One region of the Cryobacterium sp. M23 genome, then DNA from elsewhere that is predicted to be linked to it. Evidence: predicted binding sites of a transcription regulator. Region 1 holds the regulator's gene; the other holds the start of a gene.

The links. The regulator LexA, encoded in region 1, represses DNA repair genes until DNA is damaged. The targets are predictions, from matches to a motif close to TCGAACANNTGTTCGA.
Region 2: CXY82_RS10820 (DUF222 domain-containing protein) is a predicted target of LexA. The motif match lies at 3,664-3,679, and genes of this name have one in related genera.

What each region holds. Positions count from the first base shown of each region.
Region 1 covers NZ_PJJV01000062.1:24,983-32,719, reverse strand. The annotation lists gene CXY82_RS05965 (methylenetetrahydrofolate reductase) at 1-58, shown strand, start outside; gene metE (5-methyltetrahydropteroyltriglutamate--homocysteine S-methyltransferase) at 55-2,397, shown strand; gene lexA (transcriptional repressor LexA) at 2,607-3,311, opposite strand; gene CXY82_RS05950 (LysM peptidoglycan-binding domain-containing protein) at 3,595-3,951, shown strand; gene CXY82_RS05945 (histidinol-phosphate transaminase) at 4,001-5,080, shown strand; gene hisB (imidazoleglycerol-phosphate dehydratase HisB) at 5,107-5,730, shown strand; gene hisH (imidazole glycerol phosphate synthase subunit HisH) at 5,727-6,359, shown strand; gene priA (bifunctional 1-(5-phosphoribosyl)-5-((5-phosphoribosylamino)methylideneamino)imidazole-4-carboxamide isomerase/phosphoribosylanthranilate isomerase PriA) at 6,417-7,163, shown strand; gene CXY82_RS05925 (SseB family protein) at 7,147-7,737, shown strand, end outside.
Region 2 covers NZ_PJJV01000074.1:62,761-70,497, forward strand. The annotation lists gene CXY82_RS10800 (hypothetical protein) at 1-294, opposite strand, end outside; gene CXY82_RS10805 (DUF4395 domain-containing protein) at 391-897, shown strand; gene CXY82_RS17335 (hypothetical protein) at 1,216-1,392, opposite strand; gene CXY82_RS18600 (recombinase family protein) at 1,619-2,014, shown strand; gene CXY82_RS10820 (DUF222 domain-containing protein) at 2,129-3,589, opposite strand; gene CXY82_RS10825 (helix-turn-helix transcriptional regulator) at 3,789-4,070, shown strand; gene CXY82_RS18380 (hydroxymethylglutaryl-CoA reductase, degradative) at 4,332-6,707, opposite strand; gene CXY82_RS10835 (mevalonate kinase) at 6,704-7,737, opposite strand, start outside.

The DNA.
Region 1 (7,737 bases):
CCCCACCCTGCCTGCTTCCGCACAGCCTGCCCCTCACCCCGTCAAGGAGAACCGATGACCCACTCTTCCGCCTTTTCCGCCTTTCCCGCCGGCACCATCCTGGGCTACCCGCGCATCGGGCCGCGCCGCCAACTGAAGAAGGCCGTCGAAGCGTTCTGGACCGGATCGGTCAGCGCCGACGAGCTCGAGGCGACCGCGGCCGCCCTGCGTCAGAGCACCAGGGAGCGCCTCGTGCTGCTGGGACTCGGCCGGGACGACTCGTCCATCCCGGAATCGTTCTCCTACTACGACCAGATGTTGGATGCCCTGTGCACGGTGGGCGCCGTCCCCGCCCGGTTCGCGCATCTGCGGGGCGCGGACGGCCACCTCGACCTGGCCGGCTACTTCACCCTCGCCCGCGGCGAAGGGGAGAATCCGCCGTTGGAGATGACCAAATGGTTCGACACCAACTACCACTACCTGGTGCCGGAAATCGGCCCCGAGACCGAGTTTACCCTCGCCGGCACCCGCCTGGTGCGCGAGTTCGAGGAGGCGAAGGCGGCCGGATTCCTGACCCGGCCCGTCATCGTCGGCCCGGTCACCTTCCTGCTGCTGAGCAAGCCCAGCGACGAGGCCCCGGCCGGATTCAGTCCGCTTGACCGCCTCGACGACCTTGTGCCGGTCTACGCCGCCCTCCTGCAGCGGCTGCGCGCCGCCGGAGCCGAATGGGTGCAGCTCGACGAGCCTGCCCTGGTCAGCGAGAGCATCGACACCCCGAGAACGGATGCCCTCGCCGGCCTCCGCTTCGCCTACAACACCCTCGGCGCCCTCGCCGAGCGTCCCGCCCTGTTCGTCGCCGCGCCGTACGGCAGCCTCGACGACGCCCTACCCGTTCTTGCCATCACCCCGGTGGAAGCCATTGGGCTTGACCTCGTGCGGGGAAGCGTGCCGGCGGAGACCCCCGGACTGGACACGACCACTCTCGTGGCCGGCATCATTGACGGCCACAATATCTGGCGCGGCGACCTGGCCGCCGCCTTCGACACGGCGGCCGGCCTGGTCCGCCTCTCGCCGCGGATCTCGGTTTCCACCTCAACCTCGCTGCTGCACGTTCCCCACGACGTCGACGATGAATCGGCGCTGGACGACGACCTGAAGAGCTGGCTGGCCTTTGCGGATCAGAAGGTCGCGCAGGTTGCCACACTCGCCCGCGGCCTCAGTCTGGGTCGCCGTGCCATCGAGACCGACCTCTCTGCGGCCTCCGCGGCCCTCGACGCGCGGGGGGTGGCTCCCGGAGTCCACGATGGCGCCGTTCGGGTGCGCGCCGACGCGCTCGCTCCGGGCGACTTCACCCGGGGCGCCTACGCAGACCGAGTGGCAGCCCAGGAGATGGCCCTCGGGCTGCCGTTCCTGCCGACGACCACGATCGGATCCTTCCCGCAGACCGGGGACATCCGTCGGGCCAGGGCGCAGCTGGTACGGGGGGTGCTGAGCACCGAGGAATACCGGGACCTGATGCGCGCCGAAATCCGTCGGGTCGTCGCGTTGCAGGAAGACATCGGCCTCGACGTGATCGTGCACGGGGAGCCGGAACGCAACGACATGGTGCAGTACTTCGCCGAGAACCTGGACGGCTTCGCGGTCACCGAGAACGGCTGGGTGCAGTCCTACGGCAGCCGGTGCGTGCGCCCGTCGATCCTCTGGGGTGACGTGTCCCGACCGCGGCCCATCACGGTCGAGTGGTCGGCGTTCACGCAGGGGCTGACGCCCAAGCCCGTCAAGGGGATGCTCACCGGTCCGGTCACGATCCTCGCGTGGTCGTTCGTGCGCGACGACCAGCCGCTGGGCGAGACGGCCAGGCAGGTGGCCCTGGCCCTCCGGGACGAGATCGCCGACCTGGAGACGGCCGGCATCCAGATCGTCCAGGTCGACGAGCCCGCGCTGCGGGAGCTGCTGCCGTTGAAGCAGAAGGACCAGGCGGAATACCTCGACTGGTCGGTGGGGTCCTTCCGCCTGGCGACGGCCGGTGCGGCCGTGGCCACCCAGATCCACACCCACCTCTGCTACTCGGAGTTCGGGGTGGTCATCGACGCGATCCGCAACCTGGACGCCGATGTGACCAGCATCGAGGCGGCACGCTCTCGCATGGAGGTGGTGGGCGATATCCGGTCCCAGGGCTTCGACCACGGTATCGGCCCGGGAGTGTGGGACATCCACTCGCCGCGTGTGCCGAGCGTATCCGAACTCACCGACCTGCTCGAGCGCGCCGCGGCAGCCATCCCGGCCACCCGGCTCTGGGTGAACCCCGACTGCGGCCTCAAAACCCGCGGCTACGCCGAAACCGTCCAGTCCCTGCACAACATGCTCGCCGCCACCCGCATCCTCCGCGCCCGCCTGACCTCCTCCGTCTCCGCCTGACCCCGCCTCCACCCACACAAAAGCCGGGCACGACACCAAAAACAGTGTTCGTGCCCGGCCCACACGACCCGGATCACAAGACCCGACCGAAATAACCATGGTGACTCAACGCACGCGCGTCTCCACGACGCTGGTCGAAACCGTCGAGACCAAGAGTCGGACTGAAGTGCTGAAGTGCTGAAGTGCTGATGTGCTGTAGTGCTGATGCCCTAAACCGACCGCAGCACTGCCACAACCTTCCCCAGAATCTCGGCGTGATCGCCGACGATGGGTTCGAAGTTGGTGTTGCGGGGCAGTAGCCAGGTGTGCCCGTCGCGCTGGCGGAAGACCTTGACGGTTGCCTCGTTGTCGAGCATGGCTGCAACGATTTCACCGTTTTCGGCGGTCTTCTGCTGCCGCACGACGACCCAGTCGCCGTCCATTATCGCGGCGTCGATCATCGATTCGCCCGACACCTTGAGCATGAACAGGTCGCCCTTGCCCACCAGCTGGCGGGGTAGCGGGAAGATCTCGTCGATCTGCTGTTCGGCGGTGATCGGGATGCCGGCGGCGATTCGACCGACAAGCGGAACCATGGCGGCGTCGCCGACCTGCACTCCGGTGTGGAAACTCTCCGAGGCTCCGGCCGTCGTGTCTTCGGGCGACTGCGGAATCTCGATGAGCACCTCCAGTGCTCGGGGACGGTTCGGGTCTCGGCGGAGGTAACCGCTCAGTTCCAGCTGGTTGAGCTGGTGGGTGACGCTCGACAGTGACGACAGGCCGACGGCGTCGCCGATCTCGCGCATGCTCGGCGGATAGCCGCGTTGGCTGACCGAGCGCTGGATGACGTCGAGGATGGCGAGCTGCTTCTCGCTGAGGCTCTTGCGCCGTCTGGTGCCGCCCTTGTCGCGGGGACCGCTGGTGTTCTGTGCCACGTTCGTCGCTCCTCGTTTTGATTGATGCGCTGGCGGCAAACAGCGAATGCCGCCGATTCACGCGAATGTCGGGGGTGCCTGATTGAGTGTCAATCAACAATCGAAACTGTATCCGCGTTGAGCCCATTAAACAAACATGTATTCGAGTGGGTCGGAGTAAATATTTCAGAAACTACCGAATAAAGCTTGATTGTTCGAATAATCGAATATACATTCGGAACATAAGTTCGCATCCGGCTCTCCCGGCCGAGAGTCGGATGCGTCTTCTCACAGGAGGTATGACATGAGCACTGCACTTGAACGAGGCGCCCCCATCGCGACCGGACGCACCCGGCTCCGACTCACCCGGCGCGGTCGCGTCGTTTTCACGTCCCTGGCTGCCTTTCCGCTCGTAGCCGTGGCCCTGGTCGTCACCCTCAACGGAGGCATCGCCGCCGCCGAGAACTCGACCGTCGCTCGCGTGGCCACGGCCTTCGACCACGTCACTATCAAGTCGGGGCAGTCGCTCTGGCAACTTGCCGAGACAATCGCGCCCACGTCCGATCCGCGCGAGGTGATCGCCGAGATTGTGAGCCTCAACCAGCTGCCGTCCGACAGCGTGCAGCCCGGTCAGCGGCTGGCGCTTCCGAACGACCTGTGAACTACCCGCGGCGAGCCCCCGCCGGTTTCACCCCGGTAACATGGGGGGAGTGACCAGTCTCAACGATCTTCCCCTTCGCGATAATCTGCGCGGACTCACTCCCTATGGGGCGCCGCAGTTGCACGTGCCGGTGGCTCTCAACGTGAACGAGAACACCCACGGCATCCCGGCTGAGGTGGCGCAGGACATCGTGGCGGCGTTGGCTCTGGCGGTCACGACCGTGAACCGATACCCCGATCGGGAGTTCACCGAGCTGCGGGATTCCCTCGCCCGTTATCTTGGTCACGGCCTCACCCGAAAGAACATTTGGGCCGCCAACGGTTCCAACGAGGTTCTTCAGCAGGTGCTGCAGGCTTTCGGCGGCCCGGGTCGGTCCGTGCTCGGCTTCGCGCCGACCTACTCCATGTACCCTCTGCTCGCCTCCGGCACCGGCACCCGCTGGATCGCGGGTGGTCGTGACGCAAAGTTCGAACTCTCCCCGGCCACGGCGCTCGAGTGGGTCGACCGGGTTGCCCCTGACGTCGTCTTCCTCTGCTCGCCGAACAACCCCACCGGCACGCCCCTGTCCCTGGAAACGATCGAGGCCGTCTACGATGCGAGCGACGGCATCGTCGTCGTCGACGAGGCGTACGCCGAGTTCGGGACGGATGACGCGCCAACCGCCCTGAGCCTGCTTCCCGGCCGGGAGCGCCTGCTGGTGTCCCGCACCATGAGCAAGGCGTTCGCCTTCGCCGGTGTGCGCGTCGGCTATCTGGCCGCCGATCCCGCTGTGACGGATGCCCTCCGCCTGGTTCGTCTGCCCTACCACCTGTCCGCGCTCACGCAGGCTGCCGCGGTCGCCGCGCTCGTCCACACGCCCGCGATGCTTGCCATGGTCGACGACATCCGCGGGCAGCGGGACCGCATCGTGAGCGAACTGGCCCGGCTTGGCTACACTCCGCTGCGCAGTGCGAGCAACTTCGTGCTGTTCGGCGGCGTTGAGGACCCTCGGGCCACCTTCGAGGCGCTGCTGGCGGAAGGCATCCTTGTGCGCGACGTCGGCATCCCGGGCCACCTGCGGGTCAGCGCCGGCACCGAGGCCGAGACCACGGCGTTCCTCGACGCCCTCGAGGCGCTTGGGCGGTCGTGAACGGCTCGGGCCAATAAACTAGCCGTATGAGCTTCTCTTTCGCGACCACCTCGCCCCGTTTCGCCCACCTGCAGCGCGAGACCAGCGAGTCGAGCATCGACCTGTCGCTCAATCTCGACGGCACCGGTGAGTCGGACATCCAGACGTCGGTCCCGTTCTTCGATCACCTGCTCACGGCCTTCGCGAAACACTCGTTGACCGACCTCACCGTGCGCGCCCGCGGCGATATCGAGATCGATGTGCACCACACGGTCGAGGACGTCGGCATCCTGCTCGGCCAGGCGATCAAGCAGGCTCTCGGGGACAAATCCGGCATCTCCCGCTACGGTGACGCCGTCGTGCCGCTCGACGAGGCCCTCGTACAGGCCGTCGTCGACATTTCCGGGCGCCCCTACCTCGTGCACCAGGGCGAGCCGGCCGGTTTCGAGTTCCACCTGATCGGCGGCCACTTCACCGGCTCCATGGTGCGCCACGTGTTTGAGGCTATCGCCTTCAACGGCGGCCTCACGGTGCACGTCACCGTGCAGGGCGGCCGCGACCCGCACCACATCGCCGAAGCCGAATTCAAGGCGTTCGCCCGCGCGTTCCGCCAGGCGAAGGCGCTCGACCCGCTGGTGTCCGGCGTCCCCTCGACCAAGGGTGCGCTGTGACCAGCGTCGTTGTCCTCGACTACGGCACCGGAAACGTGCACTCCGCCGTCAAGGCACTCGAACTCGCCGGGGCCGAGGTGACGCTGACCAGCGACCGCCGTCAGGCGCTTGAGGCCGACGGGCTCGTCGTGCCCGGCGTGGGCGCGTTCAGCGCCGTCATGCAGGCCCTGAAGGCGGTGCACGGCGACGAGATCATCGACCGCCGGATCGCGGGCGGACGCCCGGTGCTGGGCATCTGCGTGGGCATGCAGATCATGTTCGAGCACGGCGTCGAACGCGGCGTGGACACGGAGGGGCTGGGCGAATGGCCCGGCACCGTGACGCAGCTGACGGCGCCGGTGCTGCCGCACATGGGCTGGGACACGGTCACGCCGGGGGAGGGCTCGACGCTGTTCCATGGCCTCGAGCAGGAGCGCTTCTACTTCGTGCACTCCTACGCCGCCCAGGAATGGTCCCTCGACGTCATGCCGCCGTTCCCGAAACCGATTCTCACCTGGTCCGAGCACGGACAACCTTTCCTGGCCGCCATCGAGAACGGACCGCTTACCGCCACCCAGTTCCACCCGGAGAAATCCGGTGAGGCAGGCATCCGTCTGCTCCATAACTGGCTCGGCACAGTCAAGAACTGACTTTGACTTTTCCCTGACTGACCTGGTCGCCGCGACCATTCCCAACCGAGGACACCCATGACTGTGAATACCCCTTCCCTCCGTCTTGTTCTGCTGCCCGCCGTGGATGTGGCCGACGGCAAGGCCGTTCGCTTGACCCAGGGCGAAGCCGGCACCGAGACCAACTATGGCGACCCCGTCGACGCGGCACTTGACTGGGCCCGCCAGGGCGCCGAGTGGATCCACCTCGTCGACCTCGACGCGGCCTTCGGTCGCGGCAACAACACGGATGTCATCCGCACTGTGATCCGCGAGGTCACGGGCGTGAAGATCGAGCTCTCCGGCGGGATCCGCGACGACGCGTCGCTGGACGCGGCCCTGAACGCGGGCGTCAGCCGGATCAACCTGGGCACCGCGGCACTGGAGAACCCGGAGTGGGCGGCGCAGGTCATCGCCCGGCACGGTGACGCCGTCGCCGTCGGGCTCGACGTGCGCGGAACCACCCTCGCCGCCCGCGGCTGGACCAGGGAGGGAGGGGACCTCTGGGAGGTGCTCGCCCGTCTCGAGGAGGCTGGCTGCAAGCGCTACGTCGTCACCGATGTGACCAAGGACGGCACGTTGCAAGGCCCCAACATCGACCTGCTCCGCCAGATGATGGAGCGCACTGACCGACCGGTCGTCGCCTCCGGCGGCATCTCCAGCCTCGACGACCTCCGCGCATTGCGCGAACTTGTACCGCTCGGACTCGAGGGCGCGATCGTCGGAAAAGCCCTCTACGCGGGGGCGTTCACCCTGGGCGAGGCGCTGGATGTCGCGGGCGCGTAACCTCGGCTCCACCGGCCTTCCCGGCGGACCCGGAGGGGGCGACTCCGCCGGGCAACCGTGGGAGGGACGACAGTTTGAGCCCAACATGCACAGCGACGACGACGGGCTCGCGCCCGAGCCGCTGCTGGCGGCCGTGCGCCGCTTCCAGGCTCGGGAGGCCGGCGAAGAGACGGTGGTCGACGCCATCCGTGGCTCACGGCTGCTCGTTCCCCTGGTGACCGAACTCGGCCAATCGGGGCCTACCGAAGTTGGCCTCCGCGTCGACAAGACCCAGGAACTGTCGATCATCACCGTGGCCGGGCCTGACGGCCGCACGGTGCTTCCCGTGTTCTCCTCGGTCGCGGCGATGACGGCGTGGAACACGCAGGCCCGGCCGGTCCCGGCCGACGGCGTGCGCGTCGCGCTGGCCGCGGCTCAGGAGAACACCGATCTGGTCGTGCTCGATCCGACCGCGCCCACCGAGTTCGTGGTGCGGCGCCCGGCCCTGTGGGCCATCGCCCAGTCCCTGCCCTGGACCCCCAGCTATGCCAGTCGCGACGTCGCGGATGCCTTTGCCGACTCCGTGGCCACCGAA
Region 2 (7,737 bases), on a different contig from region 1:
TTCTTTGCGTCGGCGTTCTCGGGAGAGACTCTCGCCGCTGTCACGTTTCGCGGTCTTCACGAAGAAGTCGAATATCTTCCGCAGGTTCGATGACACGGCGGCGATGGTCGCCGCGAGGTAATTGAAGGCGAACTTCTGGAGGTGCTTCACAGCCAACCGGGGGTCCTGTTTCCGTTCGGCTGGGGCTCCGGCATCCATCGGGATGGTGACGGTCGCTGGTGTGACGGGTCTGGTGACGCGCTTGCCACTGGCACGGTCGATTGCCATGTAGGTGCCGGGAGTGGGAGTGAACACTCATCGCCGGGCCGGAGGCATGGGTTCGATATCCTAGGAACATTGAGATTTTTTAAGAAAAGACGAATAGCCCCTGTCTGCGAAATGGGGTTGCCTATGGCCAGCATTAAGGAATCGAAGGTGGCGGCACTGAGAGAACTGACGAAGACCAATCTGGATAAGCAGGGATTCGGAGGCCTCGATGATGAAGCCAAGTCTTGTTACGCATGGCCCCTACGATTCACACCGGCAGTGGGCACTGTCTTGATCGTTCTCGGATTGATTTTGCAGTCGCCTATCATTCTTGGATTGGGTGCAATCGTTCCTCTCACAGGGGCACTATTTCCCCGTGGCATGATTCTCGATCTGGTCTATAACTTGGTCGTTCGCCATATGTTTCGCGCTCCGGCGCTTCCCCCCACGCCGAGTCCACGACGGTTTTCCTACCTGCTGTCCACCGTGCTACTTGCAGGTGCGGCCTTGTCCTTCTATTTCGGATTATCAGCGCTGGGAATCGTGCTGGGAGGAATGGTCGCTCTCGGCGGCACAATTCTCACCACGACCCATTGGTGTCTCGGATCGTGGTTGTACAGACTAATTTTTCCTCACGCAGCAGCAAGGTGAAAAGGTCGGGTCCACGCCGCAGAACCACAGCTCGGTCGGATTGCCTCATCAGGAACTGTCAACGGCGTTATGGGAAGCTATCCGTTCGTGAGGCACCCGGCCGTCCCGTGACAACTCATGGTCGAACTAGCCAGCAATCGAGCTCGCCGCATCAGCGGTCGCTTTCTCTTCGGCAAGAACTTGGCGATCGCGGCCGCACGGGGTTTTCACGCCACGCCCACTGTCGCCCACGGCGACAATCGCCGTTAGCTCGCGCGCTCCGGAGGTTCGTGCTGATCCCAGCGCGACGAGCTCAGCACAGGAGCCACCCGTGAAATGCTAAACGTTGACGCCGACGTGGATATGTCCCGTGGCATCACAAACGGCAGCCCCGACTGTGTGTACCCCGCCTTCAACGTCCGCGTTGGCATCAATTGCCTCTTCCGCTTTCGCAATGAGTTCCAGGTCGTCACCGGTGAGTTGGCGCACATCCATGTTGTTGAGCGTATTGCGCACCGCACACTCCGTGCGCCGAGCGAGCGAGCGAACGATCATCGAAACGGGTGGGAAACTCGAGACATGGAAAAGCCGTGCGGGGACTGCCGTGCACCTCTACGAAAAGAATGGCTGGCGACCGCTGAGAGAGCCATTCCAGCATTCGCTGTTGGGACGTCCGTCGCAGACGTATGTGCTGGACCTAGATCTACCGGGTGCCCGATAGCCGGACGTTCACCGATCAAGGGTGACCGGCACGAACCGGGCGCGGCCAGGACTACGAGAAGCGCTGGCTGCATGCCGGGCCGGGGACACGCTTGTGGTCACCAAGCTCGACCGCCTTGCCCGGTCACTGCGCGACGCGAAAGACATCGTCGATGACCAGAAACTGCACCACACCGCACACGGGTGTAGGCGGTTCATGAAGGCGTTCCAGCTTTCGTGGCGCTCGCGGGCGCTACAGCGCGGTGGAGCCAGCAAAGGCGTGTCCCTCGATTCCACGAATTTTCAGAAGATTTTCGTCGAACGCCAGAGGATCGGCAAGATCATGCAGAAGAATCGCGAGGAACTACGCAACCAGCACACGGGGTCAGGCCGAAGTTTTGAGTTTTGCAATCAACCCACAGCGAACACGATGGGTTGATTGCCGTCCACCCAGTCGGACAGAAAGGCCCCCGAGAGATTGGGGGCCTTTTGTCGTTCCGGTGGTTTCAGCCCCGGTGGTCGAGCCCGTCGAGACCCGGTGACCCGTCCCGCCCTACAGGTTCGCCCGCTTGCTCGGCAGAGCGATCAGTGTCTGCTTCGGGTCAACCTCCACCGGTGGCCGCAGCCAATGCTGAGTTCCGGTGCGGCTGATCGTCCAATGCTGGTTGTGCAGCAGCAGATGGTGCGGATGACAGAGGAGTACCCCGTCGGCGAGGTCGGTGTAGCCGTTGCCTTTCAACCACTCGTTGATGTGGTGGGCTTTGCTCCAGGCCGGTGATCTGTCGCAGTCGATCCAGAGGCATCCGCCGTCACGCACGGCCATCGCGGCGCGCTGTTTCTCCGTGAAGAGTCGTTCGTCGCGGCCGACGTTGATGATCTGGCCGTTGTCGTCGAATTTGATGCCGCGGGTGCCGGTGTCGCAGAGCAACCGGTCGATGGTTTCCTGGGAGATGGGGAGAGGGTTGCCCTCGATCTGCCCGTGAGCGGCGGGTTCGGCCGGCCCGTGTTCGTTGACCTGCTCGGCCTGGCCTGCCTGGCCCGTCTTGAGCGCCTTCTCGGTCACGATCATGCGCACCGAGGGTCGGCGCCCGCCGAAGACCCGGCCCGGGTCGGCCTCGCCGGCGATCTTCAGTAGCTGCACCAGTGAGTCGGCGGCGATCTGTTCGGTCGTGCGGGGGTCGTCTTGCATCTTCTTGGCCCAGGCTGCCCGCTCCGGGTCGACGAACCGCACCCCGCCGCGGCGCGGGCCGATGATGGAGTCGAAGGTGGAGAGCACGAACTCGCCGTCTTCGGGCGCGAACAGCCCGTTCAGCCGCACTTTGCCGTCACGAAGCCGGTAGACCTGCAGGTAGCGGTCGTCGTAGGCCTGCTTCTCGCGGGCGGCGATGCCGGCCTCATCGAGCCGGTCGCGCATCCGTCTCGCCCGTTTGAAGACCTCGTCGGCATTCAGTGACGACGCCTCGGTGAGTAGCGCTTCGAGTGCCGCACCGAGCTTCTCGGCGGTGACCGCGGCGTCGATCTGGCCGAGCCCTGAGCGGATCGACTCGGCCGCGTCGACGGAGAGGGTTCCGGCGGTGACGGCCCGGGCGATCGGCGCCTGCCACGGCACCTTCGCCTCGAACTCGGCGACCTCGGCGGCATCCGCGTTGGGCGAGGAGAGCGCCGCCTCGACCTGCTTCTCGGCTGCTTCGGCATCAGCCATCATGGTGCCGACGGCGACCATTTTGTGGGCGTTGCCCTTCGAGGAGCCGGTCCACTTCTGGATGAGGGCCTCCGGCGAGAGAAACCCCTGCTGCGCCGCCAACCCGGAGTGGCCCAACTCCGGCCGGGACCGGCGGGCGATGGTGCCGGCCATCCACGCGGCGCGGGTGTCGAGCAGGCGGCGAGCCGCCGCGATCTGCTTCTGACCGGACAACACTGCGGCATCAGCCAGCGCCTCATAGTCGGCGCTCGAGGAGCCCAGCAGGGCGACGGCATCGGCCGCTTGCCTGAGGTCATCCGCGAGATCGATCATGATACGAGGATACCTCAAAGCGAACACAGAGTCGAGAGTCTGGCACTATTTGTCGACTCGATTCAGTGTTTATTTCGAAGATTTGTTCACAAGTTCAGAGAGCGGCTCACCGGGTCTCGACCAGCCCGACCACCGTGGATTCGACTGACGGGTTGGGGTGGGCGATCCGAGGGGGACATCCGTCGTCTACGCTCGGGCTATGTCCAGACCGGCGCGACCTGCTCCCCGTGACCTCGTGGTGGGGTGGCCCGACGTGCCGTCGGCGGGCGCCGTCGGCGAGGTGGCCCGTCAGTTCGCGGTGAACGTGCAGGCCGCAATCGGCGAGCGAAGCGTGCGCGCCGCGGCGCGCGATGCCGGGCTCGACCACACGACACTGCTCTCGGTGCTGCACGGGCGGTCCTGGCCGGACCTGGCGACCGTGGCCCGTCTGGAGAACGGTTTGGGTGTCGACCTGTGGCCGGGGCGCGTGGGCCCGCCGTAGGGCCGCCGATTGAGACCTGCGCCGCGAGGCGGGCAGGCCGGCCCGGCAGACGTCGAAGATACGTCTATCCGCAGCCTTGTGGATAACCCTGTGGACAGCAGCGTGAAATGTGGCTGTTGCCCGCATAATTACTGGAATGCCCGATGTGGATAACTACGCGTGAGACCTGTGGACGACTGCCATAATCGCCGTTTATTGCTGTCGGGAATGACGAGATGCCCAGCTCCGAATACCTCGAATACAGGTTCGAATTTCGGGTGCTCAGCGAATCTCGGTGAGGTAGGTCGTGTAGCCGGCGCTGCGCATTGCGGTGATGATCGGTTCGGTGCCGCCGGGTTCGGCGATAGCGATCATGGCGCCGCCGCCCCCGCCACCGGTCAGCTTCGCTCCGAGGGCGCCGGCGCGGCGGGCGATCGCCACGAGTGACTCGATCTCCGGGCTCGATACCTGTAGCGCGTTGAGCAGTCCCTGATTGATGTTCATCAGTTCGCCGAGCTCGGCGATGTCGCCGCGGCGGAGCGCGTCTACCCCGGCCAACACCAGCCCGTCGATCTGGCTGAAGATCGCGTCGTAGCGCGCGGGGTTGCGCTGCCAGGCGCTGCGCACGAGGCCCACGGTCTGCTTCGTCAGCGACTCCACCCCGGACAGCCCGATGACGATGGGGATCGGGTGGGGAGTGAAGATGTCGCGGATCGTGTGGCCGCCCGGGGCATCCGATCTCTGGAAAAGAACCGACCGGCCGAAGGTGGCGACGGTGTTGTCGATGCCCGACGGGGTGCCATGCACGATCTGTTCGCACTCGAAGGCGAGGCTCGAGACCTCGGCGTCGCTGATCGTCAGCTGGAAGCTGTCGGCGACGGCGCGGATCAATGCCACCGCGAACGCGGCGGAGGCACCCAGGCCGCTGGCGCGCGGCAGGTGAGAGAACACGTCGACCCGAAGGCCGGCGTCGGACACGCCGAGCCGGGTGACGATCAGCGCCGCCACCCGGTGCGAGAGGTCTGCTCGGATCGGTTCGCGCACCGAGCCGTCGACGTCCCAGTCGGCGATGACCGGTTTGCGGAGCGACGCCTGGCGGGTGACCTGCGCGCGCACCGACAGACCGATCGGCGCGGCGATCGCGTGGTAGCCGTAGACGACGGAATGCTCGCCCATCAGGATGATTTTGCCGTAGCCGAGGTGGGCATCCGGGCCGGGGGCGCCGGGGGTGAGGGCAGCAGCGCACGTGGCGGAAGCGCTGGGCGTAAGGGTGGCCGTGGGTGCGGGGTGAGCCGCGGGCAAGGCGACGGCGGCGGCGGTGCCGTACCCGGCAACCGGCGCGGCCGGCTCAATGGCCCGGTCGCCGTCGCTGCTCTCTTCGAGGGCCTGCATGATCTGGCGCGCCTTCCACACCTTGATCTCGCCGTCGGTAATGAGCCTCTCGACGACCTCCTCGAACCGGGCTCCACTGGCGCCGGCGGCAGCCGCCACGGCCCGCGCGTGCAGGCGCATGTGGCCGTGCTGGATGCCGTTGGTCGACAGGGCCTTGAGGGCGGCCAGATTTTGGGCCAGCCCCACGGCGGCCATCACCTCGGCCAGCTCGGCCGCTGAAGACACCCCGAGGATCGTGTGGGCGAGCCGTACGGCCGGGTTCGACTCCACCTGGCCGCCGACCGTGCCGACCTTCAACGGGATGGTCAGTTCGCCCACGAGATCGCCGGCGTCGTTCACGCTCCAGGTGGTGAGCGGGCCGTAGCCGTCGCCGCGGCCGGCGTAGGCGTGGGCCGCCGCCTCGATCGCCCGCCAGTCGTTGCCGGTGGCGAGGGCGACGGCGTCGATGCCGTTCATGATGCCCTTGTTGTGCGTGGTGGCCCGGTAGGGATCCATGGCCGCGAACTCGTTTGCGAGCACGATACCGTCGCGCACGCGTTCGCCGGGGAAGTCGGCGGTCTCGAGCAGCGCGTACGGGATCACGGCACGGGCGCGCACCAGGGCCCGGTCGGTGAGGTTGGAGAGGATGCGCAGGAACACGCGGCCGCCGCTGATCTCCTCGACCAGTGGGGCGAGCCGTTCGCACATCGAGTTGACGAGATTGGCGCCCATCGCATCGCGGGTGTCGACCAGCAGGTGCACGACGAGCAGTTCGCCGTTCTGCGCCGTCGCACCGCGCAGGAAGACCTCGATGCCGCGGGCGCCGCCGCCGCGCGCCACCATTTTCGGATGCCCGCTGTCGGCCAGCGCCACGAGCTCGTCGCCGCGCGCGAGCAGGTCAGCCCGGGCGCGCTCGGGGTCGATAAGGTCGACGACCTGGATCTGGCCGATCAGCAGCGGCTCGTCGGCGACGCTCGTGAACCCGCCGGCCTGGCGCACCAGCCGGGCCGCGGAGCTGACCGCGGCGACGATGGAGGGCTCTTCGACCACCATCGGCACCAGGTGGTCCCGGCCGTTGATCTGGAAGTTCAGGCCGAGTCCCATCGGCATTGAGAAGACGCCGATCACGTTCTCGATCAACCGGTCGGCGGCCGCCACGTCGAGGGCGGACGTTCCGTCTGCGAGGTGCGCGGCGGCATCCGTCGACAGGACACCACGTTGCCGGAGGAGCGCGATGCGTTCACTGACCGACAACTGGTAGAAGCGGGGGATGCGGGACCGGCTCATGACGCGGTGCCTCCCTGTAGGCCGGCGGCGAAGAAGCCGAGCGGGACGATGGCGGCCCCGGCCCGGGCGAGTGCCCTGGCGAGTCGCTCGGTGGGTTCTCCAGCGTAGCTAAAGGCCAGACCGACGTCTCCGCCGCCGGCCCCGCTGGTCTTGAAGATGCCGCCCTCGCGCCGGGCGAGGGCGTGCAGTTCACGGTGTCGCTCGCTCACGATGCCGGCCTGGGCATGCGCGTCGAGTTGGGTGAGTGCCGCGAAGTAGTCGGAGGCGAGGCGCAGGAAATCGGCCGGGCTGGCCAGCGCCGCCTCGGCCTGTTCGGCGAGGTGTTTCAGCCGGTCCAGGTCGGCCCGGTGCCGGGCGGGGTTCTCGGCGGCGTAGTCGGCCACGCGGCCCACCAGGCGGGTGGTCAGCGCACCCTCGCCGGTGACGACGGCCGAGATGCAGAGCTCCTCCGGCCAGCGCAGAGGCACCACTGCGGCACCCGGGGCATAGCGGATCAACCCGCCGTGCACGCTCGCGGCCACGTCTCCGCCGCTGCCGGCGCCGTTCTGCGCGCTGCGGTGGGCGGCGTGGGCCAGGCGGAACAGCTCGTTCCGGTCGAGCGTCAGGCCCAGGGCGCGGGCCAGGGCGTCGGTCAGGCCGGCGGCGGTGGCGGCGCTGGAACCGAGGCCGAGCTTGTGGCCGCCCCGGGACAGCGCGCTGCTGTCAATGGTGATGGCGAGCGGGGTCTGACTCTGCGGCAGCACCCGCGCCCGCAGCGCAGCGGCCTGCACGGCGACGCGCACCTGGTCGAAGACGCGGAGGTGGTCGCGCTGCTGGTCGGTGAGCCCGGCCGGGAGGGCGCCATCCGTGCCCAACACTAGGTTCCGGATGCCCAAATTGGACGCGCTGACCTGCCAGGAGCCCGTGGGTGACTCGTCGACCGTCACCTCTACGCGTCGGTCGACGGAGGTGAGCAGGGCCGGCGCGCCCTCGAGCACGGCGTACTCGCCCAGCAGGAAGAGCTTGCCGGGCGCGGACGCCCGGATCGTCG